DNA from 3 places in the Oceanobacillus longus genome. Region 3 is predicted to be linked to each of the others. Evidence: riboswitches for the same ligand, from Rfam matches in the RefSeq annotation. Region 3 holds a riboswitch; each other region holds the start of a gene.
The links. Region 3 has a riboswitch for S-adenosylmethionine ahead of ACFOUV_RS11020 (phosphoadenylyl-sulfate reductase). Riboswitches for the same ligand answer to the same signal wherever they lie in the genome.
Positions count from the first base shown of each region.

Region 1: it holds a riboswitch for S-adenosylmethionine, as region 3 does, so the genes downstream of both, ACFOUV_RS00900 (MetQ/NlpA family ABC transporter substrate-binding protein) here and ACFOUV_RS11020 (phosphoadenylyl-sulfate reductase) in region 3, are expected to answer to the same signal.
Region 2: it holds a riboswitch for S-adenosylmethionine, as region 3 does, so the genes downstream of both, ACFOUV_RS06525 (PLP-dependent aspartate aminotransferase family protein) here and ACFOUV_RS11020 (phosphoadenylyl-sulfate reductase) in region 3, are expected to answer to the same signal.

Region 1 is NZ_JBHSAO010000001.1:189,784-194,445, reverse strand. It holds gene ACFOUV_RS00910 (CaiB/BaiF CoA transferase family protein) at 1-719, opposite strand, end outside; gene ACFOUV_RS00905 (enoyl-CoA hydratase/isomerase family protein) at 826-1,602, opposite strand; gene ACFOUV_RS00900 (MetQ/NlpA family ABC transporter substrate-binding protein) at 1,724-2,542, opposite strand; SAM riboswitch class I at 2,629-2,740, opposite strand; gene ACFOUV_RS00895 (gluconate:H+ symporter) at 3,153-4,505, opposite strand; gene ACFOUV_RS00890 (zinc-binding alcohol dehydrogenase family protein) at 4,597-4,662, opposite strand, start outside.
Region 2 is NZ_JBHSAO010000003.1:133,195-137,856, forward strand. It holds gene ACFOUV_RS06525 (PLP-dependent aspartate aminotransferase family protein) at 118-1,839, opposite strand; SAM riboswitch class I at 1,942-2,060, opposite strand; gene rarD (EamA family transporter RarD) at 2,770-3,675, opposite strand; gene megL (methionine gamma-lyase) at 3,845-4,662, shown strand, end outside.
Region 3 is NZ_JBHSAO010000008.1:71,486-76,147, forward strand. It holds gene ACFOUV_RS11015 (assimilatory sulfite reductase (NADPH) flavoprotein subunit) at 1-1,389, opposite strand, end outside; gene ACFOUV_RS11020 (phosphoadenylyl-sulfate reductase) at 1,535-2,254, opposite strand; SAM riboswitch class I at 2,359-2,462, opposite strand; gene ACFOUV_RS11025 (M20/M25/M40 family metallo-hydrolase) at 2,644-4,254, opposite strand; gene ACFOUV_RS11030 (sigma-70 family RNA polymerase sigma factor) at 4,496-4,662, shown strand, end outside.

The DNA.
Region 1 (4,662 bases), on a different contig from region 3:
TTTGTTTTAAACCCTTGATAAGGAGCGGAAACACGGTGTGCCGTTCCGTTTCGCTGTGCAACTTCCCCTTTACCAAAGTAAGCGGCAGCCTCCCAAACGGTCCATGCGAGTCCAGAGTCAACGAGAGAAATATCAATATATTGGCCTTTTCCGCCTTTTAAACGATGAATGTAAGCGGTGAGTATGGACTGGATTGCAGTCTCTGCTGCAGCAATATCGTGAATCGCAATTCCAACTTTAGCAGGTTTTCCTTCTTTATCGCCAGTCATATCAATTAACCCGGAAAGGCCTTGTGCCATAATATCAAATCCACCTTTATTCCGATAAGGTCCTGTTTGCCCGTAACCAGAGATGGAGCAATAGATCAGGTTTGGATTGATTACTTTTAAATGGTCATAATCAATGCCAAGCTTCTTCGTTACGCCGGGTCGATAGTTTTCAACAATAACATCAGCGTCCTTGATAAGCTCATAGAAAACATTTAGCCCTTCTTCTGTTTTTAAGTTTAAACACATTCCTCTTTTATTCCGATTGACCATCATGTACATATAGCTTTCTTCATGAATATAGGGCCCCATTGTCCGGGTATCATCGCCTTTTGGATATTTCTCTACTTTAATGACATCTGCGCCCATATCACCTAATACCATCGTACAATAAGGTCCTGCTAAAACTTGTGATAAATCAATTACCTTCATGCCTTTTAATGCTTGTTCCATTTTGATGTACTCCTTTATGATTATTTTCTTGTTGTCTAGTTTTCATAAATGCGTGATCAAGAGGAGGATAGGATATTTTGGAAAAAAGAGTCCTCATGAATCACCTTTATAGAAAATTTGGCTTTCTTTTTTCAAGGAAGGCTTGGATTCCTTCTGTATAATCATCGGAGCTATAGGATTCAAGAATAAGATCTGAAATAGCGTCGGACTCTGTGTTTTCTCCATCGGTAATTGCTTGGATTACTTGCTTAATGCCAGAATTTGCAACCGGTGATTTGCTAAGAATCCGATTGGCAAATGCTAGTACTTTGCCTTCGATTTCCTCTTGAGAATATATGTAGTCGATTAAACCAATGGCTTGCGCTTCTTCTGCTGTGAGGAGTTCTGCTGTATAAAGCAATTCCTTTGTTTTAGATGGGCCAATTAAATTGTATAAACGCTTTGTACTTGCTAAGTTATATACGATGCCGATGTTCGCAGAGGTTATGCCAACCTTACTGCCTGACGTTGCAAACCGGAAATCACATGCGTTCGCAAGCTCCAGACCACCACCGATTGCCAGTGTTTGGATAAGGGCAATCGTCGGCCTCGGAAACCGATATAGTTTTTCAATGGCTCCAAGTGCGAAATCATTATATGCTTTTGCTTTCTTCGCATGCAGGCGGACTTCGAGAAACTCACTAATATCAGCGCCAGCGGAAAAGGCTGTTTCATCCACCCCACGGACAATTAAGAGTTTGATTGTCTCATCCTGTTTCAGATCATCAAGTAATTCTTCGAGCCTTTGAAACATGGCAAGGTTGAAGCAATTCTTTTTTTGTGGACGGTTAATGATTATCGTTGCAATCGCGCCATCCTTTTCAATATAAAGTTCATGTGACATGCGTAATCCCTCCAATTTAATCTTTTTCAATCGTGCTGCAAGTCGGTTTTCGAGCGATTGAATCCCTTTCGAAAAAGAATGCTGCTCCAAATACGCAACATTCTTCTTTTCTTATTTATCCTTATTCATCCCAACTTGCAAGTACTGAACCTTGAAATTCTTCTTCGATAAATGCTTTCACTTTATCGGATTGATACGCATTTACGAATTTTTCAATCACTGGATCATTTTCATTTTCTGCACGTACAACAATAAAGTTAACATATGGTGAGTTGGTTGATTCCAATAGAATAGAATTCTCTTTTGGATTTATTCCCGCCCCTAAAGCGAAATTTGTATTAATTGCAGCTGCATCAACCTCGCTTAGTTGATTTGGAATTTGCGCAGCATCTAATTCGATAAACTCCAGGTTTTTCGGATTATCTACAATATCATAAATCGAAGCTGTTTCTTCTTTGCCTTCTTCTAATGTAATTATCCCAGCTTCTTCTAATATAAATAGTGCGCGTCCACCGTTTGTTGGGTCATTTGGTAATCCAAATTTTGCACCATCCGGAAGATCCTCGATGCTTTCATAGGTTTCCGAATAAACACCCATAGGATTTAGAATGGTTTTACCAACAGGGACTAAATCTGTCTCATGATCTTCATTAAATTGATCTAAGAAAGGTCCATGTTGATAACTATTCGTATCCAAATCCCCTTCTGATAATGCGGAGTTCGGTAGCACATAATCGGAAAACACCTTCACTTCAACATCCAGTCCGTTTTCAGCAGCAACTTCAGCAGCGACTTCTACGATTTGCTCGTGTGGACCAGCAGTTACGCCGACAACTAATTTATCTTCACTTATTGTAGAGCTGTCAGATGTATCATCTCCACAAGCAGCAAGTACGCCAACTAGTAAAATAATCGATAAGATAAATCCTAACTTCTTCATTGCATTTCCCCCTTGTTGTAAGTCACTGATAATAGAAAAGCCTCTCTTATAAGAAAGAGAGGCTTGTAAAATTCTACAGGGATCCTCTCTCATCTTTCAAAACATTACGTTTTGCAGGATTTAGCACCTTACTATGCTGTAACGCATAAAGGTTGCCGAGCTTCAACGGGCCAGTCCCTCAGCTACTCTTGATAAGAGATTTTTACTATTCGATTATCAATTCTATCTATTTAAATTACCGTATAATTCTAATTGCGTCAATACTTATTTTATTTTCTGTTTCATTTCTTTTGTGATTCCATAAGAACAAAAGCGTAAGCGCCCGGTTAGCGACGTATGGACTGGACTGAGCCGTAGGAGATAAGGGAAACACGGTGAGCGTATGCGAACCGATGTTGACTTATCTTACGGAGGTGAGGGAAACACGGTGAGCGTATGCGAACCGATGTTGACTTATCTTACGGAGGTGAGGGAAGTCCAATAGTCATTGGGCGCTGGAGCTGGACGTGGCTGTTTCTGTGTATTTACGTTATCTACAACATACAATTTTATAATTTCCTAAACAATCAAAAAACCGAGCAGTGACAGGCACTGTTCGGTTACAAAGTTACTATACAAACAAGCTTAAAAGTAGTACAAATGCAAGACCACTAACAGAGATAATCGTTTCTAAGACGGTCCATGTGGCAAATGTTTCCTTCATCGACAAACCAAATGATTCTTTAACAATCCAAAAACCTGTATCATTAACATGAGAAGCTATAATACTACCAGCACCTGTAGCCAATACCATTAATGCTAGGTTAACATCTGAATCAGCCACCATTGGTAGAACCAACCCTGCTGTCGTTAATGCTGATACTGTTGCTGATCCTTGTGCTAGTCTTATAATAGCTGCAATTAACCAAGCAAGCAGTAATGGTGAAATGGTACTTCCTTCAAAAACTTCAGCGACATAATCGCCTACTCCACCATCCATCAAAACTTCTTTCAGTGAGCCACTTACACCAAGAATTAGTAATAGCATACCAATAGCTTTTACTGAGCTCTCCGCTGATTCCATAAGATCTGTCATTGGAATCTTACGGGCAATACCCATCGTATAAATAGAAAGTAATACAGAAAGCAGCATTACCATGGAAGGAGTTCCTAAAGTCGCAATAATATCAAAGAATAAATTGTCATCCATTCCGACAGTATCCTTTATAAGGGTGAAGATCGTTGAAAGACCCATCAAAATAACTGGGAATAATGCTGTAAATGCACTTATAGCAAAACTCGGCGTATCTTCCAATTTATATTGTTTCGCATCACCAAGTTTCGCAATGCTTCCCTCACCGGCTTTCTCAAAAGCTGCAGGGACCATTTTTCTTGCATATTTCGTAAATAACGGACCCGCAATAAGAATAGTCGGAATCGCAATAATAAATCCGTATAATAATACCATTCCTATATTGGCTCCATATTGATCAGCAATAACTGTTGGACCAGGATGTGGCGGTAGAAATGCATGGGTTACAGACAATGCTGTAGCCATTGGAAGACCCAACCATAGAAATGATATATTTGTTTGTTTAGCAATCTGGTAAATGATAGGAATTAATAATACTAGACCTACTTCAAAGAACAGCGCTATACCGAGAATAAATGCGGTTAAAATAACTGCCCATTGCACTCTTTTCTCGCCAAATTTTGCAATTAAAGTCATTGCAATCCGCTGTGCCCCGCCTGCGTCTGCGATTAATTTACCAAGAATGGCACCAAATCCAAAAATTAATCCTGTGCTCGCCAATGTGCTTCCAAGACCAGCCTCAATGGACCCCATAATCTCATTTACTGGCATTCCAAGTGCGAGGCCAAGTAAGAATGAAACAACCACCAATGTAATAAACGTATTAATTTTAAACTTCATTATCATAATTAATAGAAGTAAAATACCCAATGCAGTAATAAGTAATGGCATGACTTTCTCTCCCTTTTCTCTTTAAATGTAACGTTCGTATTCTCCTAAACTTTTGTAATTCTAATAGACGAAGTACGTTTGAATTATGTTTCTAAAACTCTATAACAGCTTTTCTAACTTTATCTGGGTTCTTTTCAATAAATTCAAATGCTTCTTT
Region 2 (4,662 bases), on a different contig from region 3:
CAATAAAATAAGAAGTTAAACTTTTGAACTAAAAAAATCACCTTCATTGAAGAAGGCGATTTTTGTTATGGTATTAAAGAACATTCCCTAAGTTATGGATTTGTAAACCAGTTTTCATCAAACGTTTATCGTCTCCCTCAATGAATTACTACGGATGGCAAGAGCTTCTTCAGCAGGATTTTTACCTTTAATAAGGATTATTCCCGCAGCTTCGGCATGTTCTAATAATTCCTGATTGTTTGTATGCTCGGCAAAGATAATTTTCCCTTCTTTATTAATTAGTTGCTCAATAATAGTGGAAGGGAGTTCCTTGCTGTTTACCCATAATGCATCAATGGGGGACGGGTACGCTGTTAATTTCTCGTACGCTTCCTCCGAACCTTCTCCAATCTGGATAACCTTGAATCCTTGTTTTTCCAAAGTGAGTCTGGAAGCATGATCAATATCGATGCTTGCAATTACCTTTGGACGTAATCCGTTACTACGGTCAAATGGTGATGAAAGGAGCCATTTGATTGCCTCTGCTTCTTCTGACACGTTTGTTAAACCTGTTTGTCCCGTTGCATTGCCGATTGCCTGATCCAAATCTGCAAGTATGTCCTCAACAGCTTCGAGTCCAATGGATAGACGAACAAGTTCTTCCGTCACACCGCTTTTTTTCAATTCCTCAGCACTTAATTGTTGATGTGTTGTTGAGGCAGGGTGAATAATTAATGATTTTGCATCTCCAACATTGGCAACATGTGACCATAGCTTTACACTGTCAATCAACTTTCTGCCGGCATCACGACCACCTTTAATACCGAAAGTTATAATGGAACCATAGCCGAGTTTGAAATATTTCTGGGCAAGCTTATGAGAAGGATGTTCTGCCAGTCCAGGGAAACTAATCCATTCCACAGCAGGATGCTTCTGTAAATATTGTGCAACCTTTTGTGCATTTTCTGTGTGTCTTTCAATACGCAAGTGAAGTGTTTCGAGACCTTGTAAAAGTAGAAATGCGTTTTGTGGACTTAGGCAAGCTCCAATATCACGTAATAATTGAACACGTAATTTTGTAATAAAAGCAGCTGGGCCAAGATCTTTGTATTTCAATCCATTGTAGCTCTCATCAGGCTCTGTGAATCCCGGGAAACGTCCGTTATCCCAATTGAATCTTCCGCCGTCTACCACAATGCCACCAATCGTTGTCCCATGTCCTCCAATCCACTTTGTTGCAGAATGAACAACAATATCAGCGCCCCACGTAATTGGTTTTGCAATATATGGTGTGGCAAAGGTATTATCGATAATTAAAGGAATTCCGTGTGCATGGGCAATATCGGCAACCTTTTCTACATCAAATACATAAAGACTTGGATTCGTTATAATTTCTCCAAAAACAGCTTTTGTTTTATCAGTTATTGCTGCTTCAATTTCATCTGGATTGGTTCCATCAACAAATTTGACGTTTATTCCATAACGAGGAAGTGTCGTAGCAAATAGATTGTATGTACCGCCATATAGATTACTATCTGCAATAATTTCATCACCAGAGCCTGCAATATTCAAGATTGCCAGGGTAATTGCGGCCATCCCTGATGAAGTAGCTACAGCCCCTATGCCGTCTTCGAGTTGAGCTACTCGTTGTTCAAATGCATCCACTGTCGGATTCATTATTCTTGAATAAATATTTCCCGGCTCAGCTAATCCAAACAAATTTTGTGCGTGTTCTGTGTCCCGGAATACATAAGAAGTAGTTTGATAGATTGGAACTGCCCGTGAACCTGTTGTTGGATCTGGCTGCTGGCCTCCGTGAAGTAATACGGTTTCTGAATTTTGAACATGAAATTTTGTCATAAGTAATTCCTCCCATTTAATTAGTTTTCTTCATATCTGGAGGAAGAGGATAAGCAAAAAGCCCTCTTCCTAAGAAGAGGGCGTATGTACGAATCAGTCCTCCTCTTATCTTCCAGATCAATCGATGATCTGTAGGATTTAGCACCTTTAACAACAGACGAGTCTGCTCTATGGTTGCCGGGTTTCGCAGGGCCTATTCCCTCCACCACTCTCAATAAGAGATTGCTTTATTATATTAGTGTGAGTATATAATGTTTTCGAATAATTGTCAATAAGGTTTCTGAAAAATTAATATTTAACTCAACTTTCGCAGAGTGAAATGGACATATAAGTCTTGGTAGATTAGGAGGGTTGGATATATTTATACGCCAAAGCTATTTACGATTACTTTAATTACCTTTTCTATAAATTGCGACGTAACCTAGGTTTATCCTGGGAGATAAGTACTTCTGCTGCCGTCCGTGATCGCTCTGGGCGGATGCTTTCCGCGGGCACGGCCTCAGCCTCCTCGAGAAACCCACTCTCCGGGGTCTTCGGACACGTGCTATTGCCGCAGGAGTCACCGCCCGCCGCTCACCCGGACTGGTGAAGCTGTATAATGTGATGCTATTTCAGCTATTCGCAAGAAGTAATTGTCAGCAACCTTCTAACTAGCTATGGGAAATACACGGAGACTTCTGCGGGAGGAAGGCATAGGTGAGACTCTGAAATGCGTCAGCATGAAGAGGCTCACCAGCCGCCCGCGAAAAGCGCAGTGTATTTCCCAGAGCGATCGCCGAAGTTCCCTATTCTAGTTCTTAGTTTATCTCAACTCTGTGATGATTAAACGGCTATAAACAGTACGAAAACATCCTTTTTTTACCAAGGTTACCAAAGTGGTTATTAAAGATATTCTAGTTTACCCCAGTTAACTGTTGGAACCTATACAAGCTATTCCGATTTGGTCTGTCTCTTTGGTCTTTTGTAGACAGAGAACATATAGATGAACAATGCAGTCCATATAAGGATAAATGTAATTAAATGGGCCGTGGTGAACGTTTCATTGTAAAGAAATACACCTAAAATAAGCATCATGGTTGGTGTGATGTACTGCAGGAAACCTACCATTGCTAAAGGGATCTGTTTGGCTCCACTTGAAAAGAGTAATAAAGGAACAGCTGTTGCGATTCCAGCTCCAATTAAATATAGATTTGTAGCGGTAATAAATGGCTGAATCGTAAAGGAATTTACTGGAATTACCCATAAATAAATAAGGGCAACTGGAGCAACAATCATTGTTTCAATCGTTAAACCATATAAAGCACCAATATCAACCGTTTTTTTCAACAAGCCATACAATGCGAACGATGTGGCCAGCAGCAGAGATACCCATGGGAAAACACCATAGCTGAAAGTAAGGTAAAGCACACCAGCTGCAGCAAGGATAAAAGAAATGACCTGTCCTTTTGAGACGGACTCCTTTAAGATTATTATCCCAAGTAAAATACTGATTAAAGGATTAATATAATAGCCCAGACTTGCCTGTAGTACATGGCCACTGACAACTGCCCAAATAAATAAAAACCAATTCAAACTGATGACGATAGAAGCTGCAGTAATACCAAATAACTTTTTTCTATCCTTAATAATTGCATGGCATTCGCGAATGAATGGCCGCCATTTTCCTAATGAAATAACAAGCAGAAGCATAAAAGCACATGACCATACAATGCGATACGCTAGAATTTGGCCAGCAGGAACATATTCGAGCTGTTTCCAGTACATTGTAAGAAAACCCCATAGGAGATATGCACTGAATGTATATAGAATCCCTAGCTTTGTCTGACGACTATCCATCTTTTTACTCCTTTTCAAATGAGACTATGATAATAGTAGATTGAAAAAATGAATAAAGCAATAAATGGGCTTGGAAACCATTGAAGAAAACGCTTTCAAGTAAGTGCGATTTCCTTTATGATAGTAGTAAAGATTATAAATTGTAAATGTATGTGAAGGGAGTCATTTCATGAAAAAGAAACAGGACCATTTTGAAACTGCTGTCATCCATCAGGGCTATGATTCAAAAAATATGCTTGGAAGTCTCACTCCACCAATTTTTCAAACTTCTACTTACACTTTTGAAAATGCAGAACAAGGAGAACGTCGCTTCGCTGGTGAAGAAGAGGGGTATATTTACTCCCGACTTGGTAACCCGACTGTTCGTGTCCTTGAAGATCGGATGGCAGCATTGGAAAACGGTGAAAAAGGTCTTGCTTTTGGGTCAGGCATGGCGGCAGTCTCAGCTGTCTTAATTGCATTGACCAAGGCAAATGATCACATTGTCTGTTCTTCTGGATTGTACGGTTGCACATTTGGACTATTGACGATGATGGAAGAAAAATACAATATCATTACGAATTACACGGATATGAAAACAAAAGCTGAACTCCGAGCGGCCATAAAACCTGAAACTGTTGTCATTTATGTGGAGACACCAATCAATCCGACAATGAGGCTCATCGATTTACAGATGGTAGCTGAAGTTGCAAGAGAATATCATATACCTGTAGTCGTTGATAATACGTTTTCTACCCCATATTTACAACGCCCACTAGACCTCGGTTGTGATGTCGTTATTCATAGTGCAACGAAATATATCGGAGGACACGGGGACGTTATTGCTGGTTTGGCGGTAGGGAAAGAATCATTTATCGATTTAGTTGCACGCACAACACAAAAGGATATTGGTGGTGTGCTATCCCCATTCGATGCCTGGCTTTTGATTCGAGGGCTCAAAACATTGCCTGTTAGACTTGATCGTCATTGTGATAATGCAGAAAAAAT
Region 3 (4,662 bases):
TGTATCAAAAGGAAATTTAAAATTAGGGTTAGGGTGGACATACACTGGCATAAGTTCTCCTGGTTCAATACGTTCAGCAATCTGTTCCGTGCATACACCAGCCCGATCACGTCCATGTGCATGATATCTTACTGTTCCTATTGTTAGTTGCACCTCATCTGGGTTTGCTTTATAACTACTCGCTATCGAATAGAGTCGAGCTGGAATCTTTCTCAGAATCTGAATAAATTCACTAGGTGCAATGGATTTTGGTGGATAGTCCTTTACCAAATCGAGCAAATCTCTTCCATCGATATAAACCTTTCGCGCTTCTTCCTGTCCTGGTTGTACAAGTACATGTAACGCTTCATTATCGAATAGCACTGCCGCTTGCTCCAGTAATGGCTTCGTAAGTCTAGTAATCTCGAAATTAGAAAGCAATGCTTCTCTTAACGAACGGATTTCTCCCTGTTTATTCACTTGAACGGTCTCATCCGGATTCCATTTCATTTCCTTAATTAATTGGTCTACAAGTTCAGGATTATTTTGCGGTAATATTCCAAGGCTGTCCCCAGGTTCAAATACCAGATTCGATCCTTCAAGAGATAACTCAAGATGACGATTTTCTTTGTTTGATCCTCGCCCACTCAAATTTAAATTATCTAAGATTTCAGCCATATATGGGTTGGTCCTTGTATAAACCTGTCGTTCCTCCAAAATAGTTCCAGCTGCTTCCTGTACTGCAAGGGAGGATTCACTTTCTTGTGCTTCATTTAATACTCCTAAGACTCCCTCTATCCATTCTTCTGCAGGTTCATCAAAATCCAAGTCACAATCGACTCTTGGATACAGTCTTTCTCCTCCAAGTTCCTCTAGACGCTTATCGAAATCCTTGCCAGTCTGACAAAAAAATTCATAGGACTGGTCTCCGAGAGATAATACGGAAAAGCGAACGTCTGTAAGTTTAGGTGCCTTTCTGCTATGAAGAAATTCATAAAAAGAAATCGCATTATCTGGTGGTTCCCCTTCTCCATGGGTGGCAGATATAATCAGTAAATCTTCAACCTTTTTTAGATCCTTTGTTTTAAAATCATCTAATGCAGCTATTTTTACCTTTAAATTTTTCCCTTCTAACTTACCGATTGCTTCTTCGGCAAGTCTTTGGCCAGTACCTGTTTCAGATCCATAAAGCACCGTCACTTCCCTGGAAGCAATCTGAACAGCAGGTGGAGCTGCTACGGCAATACCGTTGGTAGCAGTCTCCCCATTTGGAATAGATTCCGTTACCTGTATAGCTGCAAGATATCCACCAAGCCAATTTCTTTGTGCTTCCGTTAACGTTGGTAAAAGGACATTAAGATTTTCTGTTTGCTCTTGACTAAAAGGACTATTCATTACATTTAACTGCAAAGCTCTTCACCCCACATAATTTCATTTTTCCCATCCTAACTGTATGTCTATTAATTTAGGCATAAAGTATTGTATCCAAAGTTGTTTACTTGGTTTAAACTTTAAAAATTTTTCTTCTAAAAAGTGAATCTAATTAGAAGGATTTTCAGCTTGTATGAAGGCCACACTCCGTTTTATTGAATCCTGACCATCTTCCTGCACGTGAATCCGTAGAATCCGTTACTTTCGATGTACATGGGATACAACCAATACTCGGGTAACCCTGATCGTGCAATTCATTATATGGCAGGTTATTTTCCTTGATATAATCCCATACGTCATCCCAGGTCCAATGAATTAACGGGCAAACTTTGATCGACTTAAATTTTTCATCTTTATTAACAAAATCAGTTTTACTCCTTGATAGCGATTGTTCTCTTCGTAATCCAGAAATCCAAGCAGGTGCCCCACTTAGCGCTTCTTCAAGAGGCTTTATTTTTCGAATGTAACAACATTGATCAGGTTGGCGTTTCCACAGTGCCGAACCATGCTGATTAGCCTGTTCTTCCAGTGTCAAATCAGGTTTTTTTAGTTGAATGCGCAGTTCAGGATACTTTTCCTTTGCTTTATCAATTAAGTCATATGTTTCCTGAAAATGAAGATCTGTATCCAAAAATACAATCTCAGCATTCTTTTGTACTTTGGAAATTAAATCAACTAATACTACTCCTTCCGCACCAAAACTGCAGGCATAAACAATAGCGTCACCGTATGTTTCGTATGCCCATTGGAGAATTTTTGAAGCACCTTTTGTTTGGTCTGTCGGAATCCAGTCTTTATACGGGTCACCAGTAAAATCACTGTACGTAACCGAATAGTTATTCATACTTCATTCCTCCATTTATCGGTTAAATAAAAATAAACCCTCATTCTATATTATAAGAAGAGGATTTGCTAACTTTGCCTTTTAATAGGCTAGCTTTTTTTCTCTTCTTATCTTTCAGGTAATTCACCTGAAGGAGTTGGCACAGTATTAAATCCAACCTGTTGCCGAGGTTTCATAGGGCCCTTCCCTCCACCTCTCTGGATAAGAAATATTAACACAAGTAATTTGATATGAATTATCTGTATTGTATCTTTTAAAAGCATGAAAGTCAACAGTTGTTTTGTAAAATATTAATTAATTATAAATATTTAACTAATATAGGTTATCATCTTTACAAATCTTTTTAATACGAATGCAAACTAAAAGAAATCCCCACTAGGGAATCTCTTTTAGTTTGCATTACTTATCATATGAATCAATTCTTCCATGATGATTGGATATTCTTCAAAGGCGTTTTTGATATTCAGACGCTCCGTTCGTTTATGTGCATCGTGTCCATACGGTCCGACGTTTATAACAGGTGCATTTAGCTTCTGCATTTCTTTGAATGGTAAAATATAGCTGTCACCCCAGACCGGTGTGTTTTCTTCAAAAGCATTCCAGCCTTCTGCAGTACCGGAATAACTTACATAGCTGAGGTCACATATTCCATTTAAGTAATGAATCCGTTTTATAGGCAAGTTGAATTTTTCTTGTGCAATTTTCTTTACAAACGAAGTACACGATTCGATTAGTTCATTACCAGTGGAGTTGACAGCCGGATAGTATGGCGGTGCCAGCAATACAATAATTGCAGGAGCAAGTTCCTGACATTGAATCATTAGTTTATCGGTAATGCGCAGCGATTTTTCTCGATCATCCCAAGCTTCATTGTAATGAATATCTGCTTTAACATCACTTACATATTCCTTACCCAGTTTATTGGTCGCATAGGTTACTAAATCTTTATAACGAATCACTTTTACTTTTCCAATTGGTTCAACATGATGCCTCTTGCAAATTTGTTCATACGCTTCATTACACTTTTCTGCAGCCGTTTCCGCTACCTTCTCAAACAAATCAAAGGCCTCTGACGCACTCCGCTTCATAAGAAATATATTATACAAGGCAGACGAACGGTATGGAGTCTGTGTAGAATAATGCAACCGCAAATCCGTTTGCTGCAAGGTTACAGGAAGTGGTGTCGTCTCCCCGAGAACGGTTTCCTCAAATAAATCATTCCACTCCATCTCTCTTGTCATGAAAGAAGAAATATAAGGGGAAGTCATCCCACTGAGTGGCTCACCTGCATGTGTTTCTTTTCCATAAAATAAAGAAGCAGCAAGTAATTTTCCAATGGAACCTGTGTACATATAATGGGATATATCGGTAGGATCCTGACGAAAAGTAGGTTCACTGTTTAAAAATATTTTGTATGTGAATTGATGTTTTTCCTGAAGTTTCTCCAGAATAGGAACAGCAAAACGCATTCCCGCTGAGTTTACTTCTTCGTCAGGTACGGTTAATAACAGTAGATTAATTGGCCATTTTTCCACACTTGCCTTTTCAATGAGACTCATATGCATCACAAGCCCCATCTTCATATCCATTGTGCCACGTCCAAAAAGAAATTCTCCCGATTCTAAATCTTTTCGTACTTCTTCTTGAAACTCATCCTGTCTCTCCAATAATACTTTCGTAAGTTCCTCTGGTTGAGTAGCCAAAGGTTCCAAAACGCCATATTCCTCTGTATTCACCGTATCAAAATGACTTATTAGACAAATTGTCTCTTTAGCCTCAGGATGTTTATAAAATGCTGTTAAAAATTTTCGTCTCAAATCAGCATCATGGGTGGAAAGATAATCCGGGAACTGCTGGAAATACTCCAAATTCTGAAGCTTGGCACGTAACTTCGCAGGAAATTGTCTCTCCCCTTCTGATAATGTCATACTTTTCCAGCTTACAATTTCATCCAACAAGATCCGAAGCTTGTCTGGGCGATCCCATCTTAATTCTGCCATATAAATATCCCCCTTTTACAGTTACCTCTCTAAGAAGTCGATATTTATTAATTATAACAATAAATATTCTGAATATAAATATATTTTTATGAAGAGCGGAATCTTCTAGTATCCGGAAAATAAACTTTTGTAAAAATTTTATATTTTTTTCACCCCCAAACGCCAACTTTTTTCGATTATTAATATAGAATAATCATTTATTCTCGAAATTTTAAAATATAGGAAAATGGAGATGATTTATATGAAGGATAATCAAAAATTTACGTTTGAAGAGGTTTTTACTCAAAATGAAAAAAGAATACACTATTATATCAATCGCCTTCAAATTCGTGATAATAATGAAGACTTCTATGAAGAAGGTCTTTTTGCGTTGTGGAAAGCCTATGAAACTTACGAGCCGGACAAAGG